3 regions of the Oceanobacillus sp. HCA-5259 genome follow, and region 2 is predicted to be linked to each of the others. Evidence: riboswitches for the same ligand, from Rfam matches in the RefSeq annotation. Region 2 holds a riboswitch; each other region holds the start of a gene.
The links. Region 2 has a riboswitch for S-adenosylmethionine ahead of WKU33_RS08080 (methionine biosynthesis PLP-dependent protein). Riboswitches for the same ligand answer to the same signal wherever they lie in the genome.
Positions count from the first base shown of each region.

Region 1: it holds a riboswitch for S-adenosylmethionine, as region 2 does, so the genes downstream of both, WKU33_RS12625 (methionine ABC transporter ATP-binding protein) here and WKU33_RS08080 (methionine biosynthesis PLP-dependent protein) in region 2, are expected to answer to the same signal.
Region 3: it holds a riboswitch for S-adenosylmethionine, as region 2 does, so the genes downstream of both, WKU33_RS01060 (O-acetylhomoserine aminocarboxypropyltransferase/cysteine synthase family protein) here and WKU33_RS08080 (methionine biosynthesis PLP-dependent protein) in region 2, are expected to answer to the same signal.

Region 1 covers NZ_JBBKBV010000023.1:837-5,629, forward strand. Annotated here, with positions in the region: gene WKU33_RS12615 (carbon-nitrogen family hydrolase) at 1-426, shown strand, start outside; gene WKU33_RS12620 (pyridoxal phosphate-dependent aminotransferase) at 452-1,618, shown strand; SAM riboswitch class I at 1,698-1,809, shown strand; gene WKU33_RS12625 (methionine ABC transporter ATP-binding protein) at 2,215-3,231, shown strand; gene WKU33_RS12630 (methionine ABC transporter permease) at 3,237-3,899, shown strand; gene WKU33_RS12635 (alpha-hydroxy-acid oxidizing protein) at 3,933-4,793, shown strand, end outside.
Region 2 covers NZ_JBBKBV010000010.1:70,642-75,434, reverse strand. Annotated here, with positions in the region: gene WKU33_RS08090 (ATP-binding cassette domain-containing protein) at 1-361, shown strand, start outside; gene WKU33_RS08085 (YqhV family protein) at 332-607, opposite strand; gene WKU33_RS08080 (methionine biosynthesis PLP-dependent protein) at 1,060-2,190, opposite strand; SAM riboswitch class I at 2,267-2,378, opposite strand; gene WKU33_RS08075 (bifunctional metallophosphatase/5'-nucleotidase) at 2,556-3,959, shown strand; gene WKU33_RS08070 (YunC family protein) at 4,028-4,336, shown strand; gene yunB (sporulation protein YunB) at 4,395-4,793, shown strand, end outside.
Region 3 covers NZ_JBBKBV010000001.1:235,421-240,213, reverse strand. Annotated here, with positions in the region: gene megL (methionine gamma-lyase) at 1-690, opposite strand, end outside; gene rarD (EamA family transporter RarD) at 958-1,863, shown strand; SAM riboswitch class I at 2,144-2,261, shown strand; gene WKU33_RS01060 (O-acetylhomoserine aminocarboxypropyltransferase/cysteine synthase family protein) at 2,382-4,091, shown strand; gene WKU33_RS01055 (SGNH/GDSL hydrolase family protein) at 4,262-4,793, shown strand, end outside.

The DNA of each region.
Region 1 (4,793 bases), on a different contig from region 2:
CCAGCATACTTGACTGGTGGCAAGGAAAAAGTGCAAACTTTTGAACTCGATGGGATTCGGATGGGTGTCATTATTTGCTATGACCTGCGTTTTCCAGAACTCACGCGCAAGTTGGCGTTAGACGGGGCGCAAGTATTATTTATCCCTGCCGAATGGCCGAAACCGCGTACCAATCATTGGGTTAACCTGCAAATAGCCCGCGCAATTGAAAACCAAATGTATGTCGTATCTGCAAACAATGTCGGCACCCTGAACGAGGTTGAATACACCGGAACTTCTTTAATCGCAGACCCTTGGGGAGATGTTCTCGTAAAAGGTTCAGAAGATAAAGAAGAAACATTACGAGGCACAATCAATCCGGACAGGGTAATTGAAGTCAGAAAAAGTGTCCCAATCTTTGAAAGCCGTGTCCCAGAGTTATATTAAATATACAAATAAAGAGGTTATGTCAATGGAATTTTCGAATCGCCTAAAGGAGTTGCCCGTTCAATTTTTTGCAACTCTCGTAGAAAAAGTGACAAAAGCATACGCAGAAGGTCGCGATGTCATTAATTTGGGGCAAGGGAACCCGGATCAACCAACTCCACCCAATATTGTGCAAGCTTTGCAAGAAGCTGCCGCAGACCCAAATTCACATAAATACTCGCCGTTTCGTGGCACAGCGGAATTGAAACGAGCAGCAGCCGATTTCTATAAGCGGGAATACAATGTCGATTTAGACCCGGAAGCGGAAGTAGCTGTTTTATTTGGGACGAAGATTGGCTTAGTCGAACTACCCCTCGCCTTAATGAACGAAGGCGACATGCTGTTACTGCCAGATCCAGGCTACCCGGACTATCTATCTGGCGTCAAGCTTGCGAATGTTCGGCATGAAGTAATGCCATTACTTCGAGAAAATGCATTCTTACCAGACTATGACAAGCTCACGCCGAAACAATTAGAAGAAGCGAAATTACTTTACTTAAATTATCCGAATAATCCTACAGGAGCCATCGCTTCCAAAGAATTTTTCGAAGAGACGGCACAGTTAGGCAAGGAGCACGGTATCGGTATCGTCCATGATATTGCTTACGGTGCAATAGGCTTTGACGGGAAAAAACCGGTTAGTTTCCTCGAGGTAGAGGGCGCTAAAGATATCGGGATCGAGCTTTATACCTTATCGAAAACATACAATATGGCCGGTTGGCGAGTAGGCTTTGCTGTTGGCAACGCGAAAATGATTGAAGCGATCAATCTCCTGCAAGATCATTTATTCGTTAGTCTGTTCCCCGCAGTCCAACATGCGGCGGCTGTTGCCTTAACTGCAGAGCAATCAAGTGTGGAGGAATTAGTCGAGCTGTATGAAGGGCGCAGGAATGCATTAATCGCGGCATGTAAACGGATTGGTTGGGAAGTTGAAGCTCCTAGTGGCTCGTTCTTTGCATGGCTGCCGGTTCCGAGTGGGTATACAAGTGAGCAATTTGCTGATTTGCTACTGGAAAAGGCTGATGTTGCTGTCGCCGCCGGAAATGGCTTCGGGACGTACGGGGAAGGTTATATCCGGATCGGTTTACTAGTTGATGAAGCCCGTCTTGAAGAAGCAGTCGAACGGATTGAAAAACTTAAACTTTTCTCTTAGTCTGAAAGATTACTAAAATAAGAGTTGACGACACGTAACTTTTGCTGTAGTCTATATCAATATAATTAAATAGTTTTATCTCTTATCAAGAGTAGCTGAGGGACTGGCCCGATGAAGCTCGGCAACCTTTTTATGTCAACCATAAAAGAGGTGCTAATTCCAGCAAAACGTGATGTTTTGAAAGATAAGAGAGGACCTCTGAATACATACAAAGCCTCTCTTTCTTTAGAAAAGAGAGGCTATTTTTATTGTATAAGGAACTATAAAGTAAAAGTGTTGTGATAACTTAGGTGTCCAGGGCCAGCCACGTCCGCTCTGCGCCCAGCAACTAGCAGATCTTTTAGTGGGACGAGCAGTGCGCAGTCCCAAACTTCACACTCCTCCAATCGATAAGTCAACATCGGCTCTCTACGTTCGCCGTGTTTCCTTTATCTCATTCCGGAGTGCTCCAGTTTGTACGTTGCTACGACGCACAGGATGTGCTAGTGCAGGTGTTGCGACAGGACGTCGCGTTTTTAACCTGCAAGGGCGCTTCCGCCTTTGTTTATACCAACTATTTCTTGATCTAAAGACGATTGGAAGGGAAAGGTAGATAGATGATCAAATTAGAGAACATCACGAAGGTATTCCCATCTAAAAATGGGAATGTTACAGCGGTAAACAATGTTAACCTTCATGTAAAAAAAGGTGAAATCCACGGTGTCATTGGCTACAGTGGTGCTGGTAAAAGTACCTTGATCCGGCTCGTCAATTTACTAGAAAAGCCGAACAGTGGAACGGTAACAATCAATGGCACAGAGTTAACAGCCCTATCAAATGAAAATTTGCGGAAAATGAGACAGAAGATCGGAATGATTTTCCAGCATTTCAATCTCATGAAGACTGCAACCGTTTATGAGAACGTAGCAACACCACTAAGACTTCTAGGCCTTAACAAAACAGAAGTGAAGAAACGTGTCGAAAAGTATTTGAAAATTGTTGATTTAGGAGACAGAGAGGACAGCTATCCTTCTCAATTATCTGGTGGACAGAAGCAGCGTGTCGCCATTGCACGCGCATTATCACAGGAACCAGAAATCCTGCTGAGCGACGAGGCGACAAGTGCCCTTGACCCCGAAACAACTAATTCAATTCTTGATTTACTCCTTAAGATTAACAAAGAACTTGGGATAACCATCTTACTCATTACCCACGAAATGAGTGTTATTCAGAAGATTTGTGACGACGTGTCGGTTCTTGAAAATGGAGAAATCGTTGAACAGCGCTCCAGTATCGAATTGTTCACCGATCCCCGTCATAAGACGACAAAGAAGTTTTTAGATACGATTTCCCAGCGTAAATTATCCGCATCACTCATCAACCAATTGAAACTAAATGGTACGGTGACAAGCCTGACCTTTATTGGAGAGAGTGCCGGGGAGCCTTTACTTGCACAAGTGATTGAGAAGTTTAAAGTGAAGCCGAATATTTTAACGGCGAATATTATGGAATTGAAAAACGGAATCGTCGGAAATCTGATCATTCATCTTGTTGGTGAACAGGAACAAATCAATGCCTCCTTAACGTTCTTAAACGATCAAGGGGTCGTAACAGAAGAAGTGGAGGGTGAATAAATAAAATGGAAAACTTTATCGAACAATGGCTGCCTATTATTGGCCAAGCTATCATTGAAACGTTTCAAATGGTCATCATTTCCTTATTTTTTGCGATTTTGATTGGGGTGCCTTTAGGCATACTTGTTGTACTGACACGCCCGGGACAATCATTGGAAAATAAATTCGTCTATCAATTATTGAATCTCGTTATAAACATAGTCCGCTCGATTCCGTTTATTATTCTATTATTCTTTATTCTGCCATTTACGAAATTCTTGGTCGGCACAACGATTGGCGTGCAAGGTGTTATCGTTCCACTCGTTATTTACACCGCACCATATCTTGCACGCTTACTGGAAAGTTCTCTACTCGAAGTGGATAGCGGAATTATTGAAGCATATAAAGCAATGGGGATTAAAACACATAAAATCATCTGGAGTGTCATGCTTCGAGAAGCACGCCCATCCATCGTTTTAGGCTTAACAATTGTTACAATCAGCTTGATCGGTGCGACCGCAATGGCCGGTCTAGTCGGTGCAGGGGGACTCGGAGATCTTGCGTATCGTTTCGGACACTTACGTTATGAAGTAGATGTCATGTATGCAACGGTCTTTATCTTAATCATCCTCGTCCAAGGAATCCAGTCCCTTGGTAACCGGATCGCTGCACGTTTGAAAAAGGATTAAACGGAAGAAAGCCAACTTTAGGAGGTAGAAGTCTTGACGACTACAAAGCCGAAAGATGCATTCATTACGAACCTAGAAACAACGGAGACTTTTCCTTTTCGTGTAGAAGAATTAGAGGCAAAAGCGAAAGAAAAAATGTCGAAAAATGCATTTGGATACACCCGCTCAGGAGGCGGAGGGGAGGAGACGTTGCGGAAAAACACCGCTTCATTCGAGAAATATTCTATTCTGCCCCAATATTTAAATGATGTCTCCAACGTGGATACAAGTATTGAGCTATTTGGTCATACGTACCCCCACCCATTTTTGCTCGCTCCGATCGGAATGCTGAAAACTACGCATGAAGAAGCGGAACTTGCGGTTGCAAAAGCAGCTGCGAAATTGGATGTACCTTATATACAAAGCACGGTTTCCAGTTACGCAATCGAGGAAGTGGCAGAGGTTTCAGAAGGTAGTCCAAAATGGTTCCAGTTGTACTGGTCCAATAACGAAAATATTTCCTTTAATATGGTAAAGCGTGCAGAAGAAACAGGCTATCAAGCAATCGTCCTTACTATCGATACAACAATGTTCGGCTGGCGCGAGGAGGACATGACGAACCGATTCTCACCGCTGAAAGCAGGCTACGGAAAAGCGAATTATATTACAGATAGTGCCTTTCTATCCACATTAAAGCAGGACGACGAGGCATCTGTCGTAGAAGAAATTTTGCAAAACATTTACCATCCGAAGTTAAGCTGGAAGCATGTTGCTGAACTGAAGAAACGCACATCTCTCCCGGTTTTATTAAAAGGAATCCTACATCCGACAGATGCAAGACTCGCGATTGAAAACGGGGTCGATGGCATTATCGTTTCCAACCATGGCGGTCGGCAGTTAGATGGTGTCATCTCT
Region 2 (4,793 bases):
TCATGAGCCAAATTTACTTCTACTAGATGAACCTCTAGGCGCACTTGATGCGCTAACAAGGTTAGAAATGCAAGAACTGATTGAAACATTATGGACAGAAAAGAAATTTACAGCAATTCTTGTTACACATGATGTAGAAGAAGCAGTTGCAATAGCGGACAGGGTGATATTAATAGAAGATGGGAGGATAGCGTTAAACCAAAACATTGCGTTGGCACGGCCAAGAAAACGAACAAACCCGACCTTTGGTATGTATGTAGAAGAAATCCTTACAAGAATTATGAATAAAAGAACAGAAAAAGAATATACACAACCGTTTCATGAAAAATCACTATCCCTTCTTAATTCCGTAAATAATTAGAGCAACGCCAAGAAAAATCCACAGGAATTTACTAAAGGATATTTTTGTGGACATCCCGATAATCCCAATTGCAGTAGTGAGCAGGAGGATAAGGGGACCGACAAAAGCGAGTGAACTGTTAATGATTAAAGTTTTTTCTATCTCATTAAATTTAATCATTAAAAATGCCGCAAATATTTCGATCGAACCGGAAAAAATCCGTAATAAGGCTATAGACAGAACAGCCTTTTCCAATAGACTAAACATCGTACTCCCCCTGCAAAAATATGTTTATTTTTAAATATATGCCCGGCCAGTCCAAAAAAGGACTGTATGAAAAATTACAAGCTTAAAAAGGGAAGTATGTATGCAAAAGATGAAAGAAGGGGTTTATACCTTTATATAGGAAAGAGATCTGTATTCTTCCGATGACCTTACAACCCGCTGCAAAATAATATTAAAACTGCATTAAAAGCAATTTTTATTAATTTAAATACCTATCTTTTAAGGGGATTCTCTTAAAAGATAGGTATTTTCTGCAGACAAAGATAGGACCACTTCAAACAAACCATCTTACCAGCTTCGACTATGCAGAGACTGCTGCAGAGGGAGAATTCTTAATGAGACACAGCGACCGATGCAGTCTCCAAACGCACTTAGTAAATTTCGAGAGCGTTATTATGATTTGTAGGGTTTATCTCTAGTGTTATATCCCACTTTCATTTATTTAATCCAAAAACAGTAGCTGTCTGGATTTTTTCAAAAACCGTATCAAGATCTAAAATGAGATCATCAATATGCTCAATTCCAACAGAAAAGCGTAAGAGACGGTCATCGACCCCGCGACTTTCCCGCTCATCCAGCGGAATATCGGCATGGGTCTGTGTGGTCGGATATGTAATAAAGCTTTCGACACCACCTAGGCTTTCTGCAAAGGTGATCAGCTGCAGATTTTGTAAAAATGGATTAATTAAAGCTTCATCCTGTAAACGGAACGAAAGCATCCCGCCAACTCCTGGATATAGAACATTCTCGACTGCATCGCGCACATTTAAATATTCCACTATTTTCTTCGCATTCTCCTCATGACGCTTCATGCGCAGTCCAAGTGTCTTCATCCCTCGAACAATTAAAAAAGAATCGGCAGGGGAAAGCACTGCCCCGGAAGAATTATGATTCGTTGCAAGGAGTTCTGAAATATCTTCATCTTTTGCGACGACTAATCCCGCCAATACATCATTATGGCCGCCAATATATTTCGTTGCACTATGAATGACGATATCGGCACCGAGCTCTAGTGGCTGCTGTAAATAAGGTGTTAAAAAAGTGTTATCGACAATGAGTAATAAATCATGTTCTTTAGCGAGTTCGGCATATGTTGGGATATCAATTGTCTCCATGAGCGGGTTCGTTGGAGTCTCAATGAAGATAGCTTTTGTACTTTCCGTAATCAATGCCTCTACAGCAGCGACCGATGCGAAATCGGAATAGCATGCCTTTATATTGTATTTTTCCTCATATTGCTTTAATAAACGATAGGTTCCACCGTACACATCCGCTGAAAACAATAAGGAATCCCCAGATTTAAACAAGGATAATACAAGTTGAATGGCAGCCATTCCGGAACTGCAGGCAAATCCTGCATAGCCATTTTCCAAATCGGCAATGCCCTTTTCCAGGATCTCTCGCGTCGGATTTTTCGTTCTGCTATAATCGTATCCGGTTGATTCACCGAGACCCTGATGTTCATAGGCAGTAGTTAAGTAAATCGGTGTACTTACTGCTCCCGTTTTTTTATCCGATCGATTTCCTAATTGGACTAAACGACTTTCAATCTTTTGTTTTGTCATCTTATCACCCTATTCTTCGTAATAAAAAAGAGACCTTCTATAAGAAGAAGGTCTCGGTATCTACACAAGTACGCTCTTCTTATCTTCAAGACGGCAGGTCGTCAATTGGAATTAGCACCGGGCTCACGTGTTTAAGCTGGTTGCTGAGACTTCATTGGGCCAAATCCCTCCGTCTCTCTTGATAAGAAAAAATTATGAAGTTTTTAATGATTGAATATATAATAGTACAGCTATTCAGAAAATGCAAGAGAAATAAAGAATACATAATGAATATGCAAAATAGTTTGCATCAGGAGGAATCGCTGATATAGTTTCTTATAGGAATCCATTTGATTATGGACGGTTTAGGCTAAGGAGCAATATTTATGAAGGAAAAACTTTATTTTTATTATACAAATGATTTGCATAGTGATTTCAGCCAGTGGCCGCGGACAGCTGGCTATTTAAAGGATATGAAAAAGAATCGTATCGCTCGGGAGGATGCCCATTATTTAGTTGATGTTGGTGACCATATGGACCGTGTTCATCCAATATCGGAGGCTTCGATGGGAAAGGCGAATGTGAAGCTTTTAAACGAGGTCGGTTATGATGTCATCACACTTGGGAACAACGAAGGGATTACACTATCCCATGATGATTTATATCATTTATACGACGGGGCGGAATTTGAAGTTGTCTGTGCGAACTTGAAGCATAAAGAACATAATCCACCTGCATGGCTGCACGATACTCGAATTATCCAGACGGAATCGGGAGTACGGATCGGAATGATCGGGCTTACTGCTCCGTTCAATGCTTTTTACGGGCTACTCGGCTGGTACCTAACTTCCCCCTTTGAAGAGTTGGAAAAACAGCTGGCCTCTTTAAAGAAAGAAGCGGATATTATCATTCTTCTATCCCATTTAGGAATTAGTGAAGATGAAGCGATTGCGCGGAAATTCCCGGATATCGACGTTATTATTGGAGGGCATACTCACCATCTGTTGCGGACCGGTGAATATGTGAACAACAGTCTTCTCACTGCTGCTGGCAAGCATTGTATGTATGTTGGCGAAGTTATCTTAACATATGATCATGATAAAAAGGAGCTCATCCATAAAGAGGCTTATACAACAGATGTATCAAGCTATCCCGAAGATGAAGATACGAGAGGGCTGCTTACTGAATTGGAAAAAGAAGCTTCTGGAATATTGGGAACAGAAGTTGTTTATCTAGAAGAAGGGTTTCAAGCGGACTGGTTTAGCGATGTGCCGATGATGCAAGATTTGACGGAAACAGTACGGAAATGGACGGATGCTGATGCATCTTTGTTGAATGCTGGACTTCTGCTTGACGGCTTGCCAAAAGGAATGGTCACTTACGGTGATATCCACCGGATTTGTCCGCATCCGATCAACCCAGTTGTCGTGCATTTGAGGGGAGATGAATTGATTGAAGTGATCCGTGCTTCCTTGAAGAAAGATTTCATGGAGATTCAATTGAAAGGATTCGGTTTCCGCGGGAAAGTCATTGGCAGAATGCTTTTTGCTGGGTTATCCATATCTACGACACTACGGGCGAACGGAACGGAAGCAGTGACTGGGGTAACGTTCTGTGATGGTTCAGCTGTGGAAAAGCAGAAAACATATCGCATTGCTACTGCCGATACATTTACTTTCGGTCGCCTTCTCCCTGAAATTGCCAAATCAGAAATGAAACAATATTTCCTACCTGAATTTTTAAGGGATTTATTACTCGATACGTTAAGAAATAAAACACCGCAGCCTTAAGATGCCGATTGTGACAGAGGAGCCTGCTTTTGCATACTTTATTATGTAACTAAAGGAGGCATCCGGAGATGATTACTGTTAATCCAATTGAAATTGAAGGGATGCAGTTCACAGCAGTAAGTGTCGAACTGCCAAAGACGACATTACTCACGGTTTCAAACGAAGTCGGCTATATTATGTGTGCTGCACTGGATGTGGATATTTTCAATGAGATTCCGAAGTTGCGGGAAAGGGAGGTAATTGCAGGGAGAGCGATAGGCGTGCGGACGATTGACCAATTACTCGCTGCTCCACTCGAGAAAATTACGGATGCATCGAAAGAATACGGCTGGAGAGAAGGAATGACGGGAAGGGAGGCTCTTCTTCTTATTTCATAAGTTTAGCACGTCTAACCCCTTGCATCGTTGCATAAGCATGATGTGAGGGGGTTTTTACATGCGGAAGAGACGTATCCCTAGAAAATTTGGCTCACCTCCAGCGCAAATCATATTGATACTTACAGTCATTATCTTTACGATATCGATTCTTGTGAGCATTATGGTTATCGATAAGGGAATTAAGCCAACGTTAATGGAGATTGCAACGGAAAAGACGAATGAATTCGCTACCCGGGCGATTAATCGTGCAGTTAGTTTCACGGAGGACTATAATTTTTCAGATATAGCGAATATTACATATGATAATAATGGAAATGTTGCCGCTTATTCCGTGGATCCAGCAGCTATGAGTGAAATAACTCGGAATGCAACCAATCGGGTAGAGGAATACTTTCACCGTTTAAATCGGGGAGATCCGATCTTCCATGATGATGAAGAGCCTTTCCCGTATGAGGAA
Region 3 (4,793 bases), on a different contig from region 2:
ATCAATAAAATCTGCTTTACCGACGACAAGACCAGCAATGACATCACCATGGCCTCCAATATATTTCGTAGCACTATGAAGAACGACGTCACAGCCTAAATCAAGCGGGCGCTGTAAATAAGGTGTAGAGAACGTATTGTCCACGACGACTGGAATACTATATTCTTTCGCAACTTTTGTTACAAGTTCCAAATCAATAAGCTTCATTGTGGGATTGATCGGTGTTTCAACATAAATCAATGCGGTTTCTGGTTTTATTTTAGCGTGGATTGCATCTTCTGAGTCAAGCAGGGAGAAGTCTGACGTGATATTGTATTTTTCCTTCATCAGTGTTAATAATCCGTACGTGCAGCCGTAAAGCCCAGCAGAGCATAGAACATGATCATTTGCCTTCGTTAAGTATAATAAAACCGCCGAAACAGCCGCCATACCTGAAGCAAAAGCAAGACCTTTCTCTCCATTTTCAAGCCTGGCAATCCGCTCCTCAAGGACACGAACGGTCGGATTTCTTAAACGCGAATAGACAAATCCCTCCTCTTCCCCGCTAAATCGTCTTTCGCCTTGTTCTGCCGTGTCAAAAACATAAGTGGATGTTTGAAATAGTGGAATGGACAGACTTCCGAGCATTTCCTTCTCATCATAACCCTCATGAATCACTGCAGTTTCAAACCTTTGATATTTCTTTGTCATATGCTTCCTCCCCTTTACTTCTCATTTCAAAATGAAGCAATATCTCTATAACTAGCATACAAGAAAAAACACTATTATGAAAGCGTTTTCCGAGGGAGTTGGGACACTTGGGGTCAGAGCATTTGTCCCAATGGGACAGCTACACTGACCCCAATGTCCCACCTACCAGCGGGACAAATGCACTGACCCCCCGTCCCGATTCTTGCGTAATTAGTCTTAATATTGTTTTTATACTTACAGAGGGGTTAGGATGGGGGATTGGTGACGATGGAATCGAGGGAAATGAAGTTAGGTACGTTATATACGTTTAGTGCATATTTGCTTTGGGGTTTCTTAACAATGTACTGGAAACTTCTCGATCATGTGAATCCAATGGAAACGCTCGCCCATCGAATTGTCTGGTCATTCATTTTCATGATTGCTTTACTGCTTACAATCAAACAATTCCGTTCGTTTCTCCATACGTGCCGAAATTTATTACGAAATCCAAAGGACCTACTAGCTATTGCAGCTGCTTCAATTCTTATCTCGACGAATTGGTTCTTATTCATTTGGGCAGTCGCGAATGGTTACGTCCTCCAAGCAAGCCTAGGCTATTATATTAATCCATTAATGAGCATTTTCTTAGGTATTGTCGTTTTAAGGGAACAAGTAACGATGCGACAAGGATTTGCCTTTCTTCTGTGTGCCATAAGTGTCCTTTATCTGAGCGTATCAAGCGGTGTCTTTCCCTGGGTCTCACTCGCCCTTGCAACAAGCTTTGCAATCTATGGGCTTCTAAAAAAGAAAATCAACATTAGCTCCACCCATGGCCTAACGATTGAAACGATGCTAGTTACACCAATTGCAGCGGGCTACCTTTTCCTGCTACCACGTCAAGCTTTCACTCTGTCCTCTGCTATATCCGGGACAAATCTTTTACTTATTGGCGCAGGGATCGCCACAGCAATTCCACTTTTATTATTTGCTAATGGAGCAAAAGCAATTCCGCTATCTATGGTAGGGATTTTACAATTCATTACACCGACGATCATGCTCTTCCTAGGAGTATTCGTCTATCATGAAGCTTTTTCAATAGAAAAATTTATCGCCTTTTTATTTATCTGGTTTGCATTAATTCTCTATTTAAGCTCGGTATATCATCACCCAGCGAAAAGACAGGCAAATACATAAGAATGGGGTCAGAGCACTTGTCCCAGTGGGACAGATACACTGACCCCAATGTTCCAGCGCCTGCGGGACAATTGCTCTGACCCCCATGTCCCAGACCAGCGGGACAAACGCTCTGACCCCATGTCCCGGTAACCCCATGTCCCGGTATCAATCTTTTTTAAAAAACCAACTAAAGGGGTTGACATTAGTCTGGATTAAACGTTATAATCATCTGTAAATTTATAAAAGATTTTTAAGTAGCGCAATTAACGCGCTTCTAGCAAATCTGAAGCAAGAAATCTTCTTATCAAGAGCGGCGGAGGGATTAGGCCCGATGAAGCCCGGCAACCTTGAAGTAAGCAATTTTACTTTTAATGGTGCTAAATCCTACAGATCTACCCGGATCTGGAAGATAAGAGGAGGATATGTATAGTAAACTATACGCCCCTCTTCTTAAGGAAGGGGGGCGTTTTAATTATTCCCCTCTCTCCAAAACATACCAAAGCTACATATTTTTCAAAACCAAGGAGGAATTATCAATGTCAGAATTCAACATTTTCAATTTAGAAACACAAGCTCTTCACTCTGGTCAGGAGGAAGCAGATCCAACATCACGGGCAAGAGCGGTTCCGATTTATGAAACAACTTCCTATGTTTTCCGGGATACGGAGCATGCACAAAATCTTTTCGGGCTCACAGAAGCAGGAAACATTTATACAAGAATCACCAACCCGACCGTCGGAGCTTTTGAACAACGGATTGCGGATCTTGAAGATGGTGTAGGAGCAGTGGCAACATCTTCTGGAATGGCTGCTATTACGCTCGCTATTCTAAACATCGCTGGAACCGGTGATGAAATCATTGCGGACAGCAATCTTTACGGTGGAACGTATAACCTGTTCCTAAACACCTTACCGAAATACGGAATCACATTTAAGCTAGTAGACGGAACAAACCCGGAGAATTTCCGTGCAGCAATCACGGATAAAACGAAAGCAATATTCGGGGAAACGATTACGAACCCAAGCTTGAACGTATTTGATATTGAAGCAGTTGCTGAAATCGCGCATGAAAATGGGCTTCCACTCATTATCGATAATACATTTGCAACCCCATTCATCACAAAACCAATTAGCTGGGGCGCAGATATTGTGATCCACTCGGCAACGAAATGGATTGGCGGTCATGGTTCAACTATCGGCGGTGTCGTTATTGACGGTGGACGCTTCAACTGGGATAACCCGCGTTTCCCTGAGTTCACAACACCGGACGATAGCTATAAAGGTTTAAAATACGCAGATGTAGGACCGGCTGCATATGCAACAAAATTACGTGTTCAACTTCTACGTGATATTGGTGCATCACTAAGTCCAAAGAGCGCATTCACTTTCATTCAAGGGCTAGAGTCTTTACAAGTACGTATTGATCGTCATTTGGAAAATACGAAAGAGGTCGTTAAGTACCTAAAGAACCACCCAGCTGTTGAATGGGTCAACTATCCAGGGCTTGAGGAGCACCCATCCTATGAATTGGGGAAAAAGTATTTAAACCGAGGCGCAGGATCTATAATTACATTTGGTATTAAAGGTGGCCGGGAAGCAGGACGTAAGTTGATCGATAACATTACCCTCTGGTCCCATGTGGCAAACGTTGGAGATTCGAAATCCCTTATTATTCATCCCGCTTCAACGACACACCAACAACTAAGTGCAGAGGACTTACAAAAGAGTGGTACGCCTGAAGAGCTTGTCCGGCTATCAATTGGTCTTGAGTCAACGAAAGATATCTTGAAAGACCTTGACCAAGCTATTGCAAAAGCAACTGGTGAAGCACCACAATTCACACCGACTGCGGATGACGCAGCTAACTGGTTGCTCCATTCGCCTTTCGATCGCTCCAATGGGTTGAGAAAGAAAACAATTGCAGTTACTGGTGTTGATGAAGCAACCGAGAAGAAGTTGCGTAACTACGGTTTTGAAGTTGTAGCGGTTGAGGAGCCAAAACAATTGAATGGCACTTCCGAAACACTTGATGCTCTTGTAGTAAATGCAGAAGAACTTCCGAAAGAAACAATCGAGCAACTTATAAATAAAGAAAGTAAAATTCTTTGGATTGAAAATAACATCGATGATGCAGCAGCAGAATATGCACAAGCAGCAGGCATTCACGTGATCGAAAGCAAGTCCATTGCGGATGAATTAGACCGTATCCGTGGCAGTAAAGCAGCAAAAGAAGCAATCGAAATATAACAATTTTTTTATTAAAGAAACGAATGCAAGGTGCGTTCGTTTCTTTTTTGTTCCTGTCTCCTCGTTTAACTTCAACTTTTTGTGCGTAGAATAATTGGGTAGATAGAGCATACTAGACAAATTAAATCCACGTTTTATACTGGTAGTAGACAGATTATAGGTGTGATACGATGAAAAAAATATTATTTATTCTTTTTGCAATCATTCTTTTAACAATAGGAATACTTTATTATATCGATGGTCAGCCCCCAGCATTAACCCAACCGTTGATCCCTGAGGAAAATGCAGAAGAATTGAAGGAAGAAATCGAACCCGAACAAGATGAACTGGAAGATAAGGAAGAAACTGAAGAAGAGGAAAACAGCTTTTCCGAACGATTATCCCATATTGTCCGAGAGACGATTGGCCGGATTTTCCAACGGGAAGTGAAAATTGTTGCGATTGGTGACTCGTTGACCCGTGGAGTTGGTGATGCAACAAATAGTGGCGGCTATGTCGGCATTTTAGAGCGTTCCATCAATCAAGAGGACGAGATTGCAACATTTGAAAACTTCGGTATTCCCGGAAATCGGACGGATCAGCTTTTAATCCGCTTGGGGCAACCTGAAATCATTGAAGCACTGGAAGAGGCAGATATTGTTCTCGTCACGATTGGCGCCAATGACATCATGCAAGTGGCAAAAGAAAATATTACGAACCTCG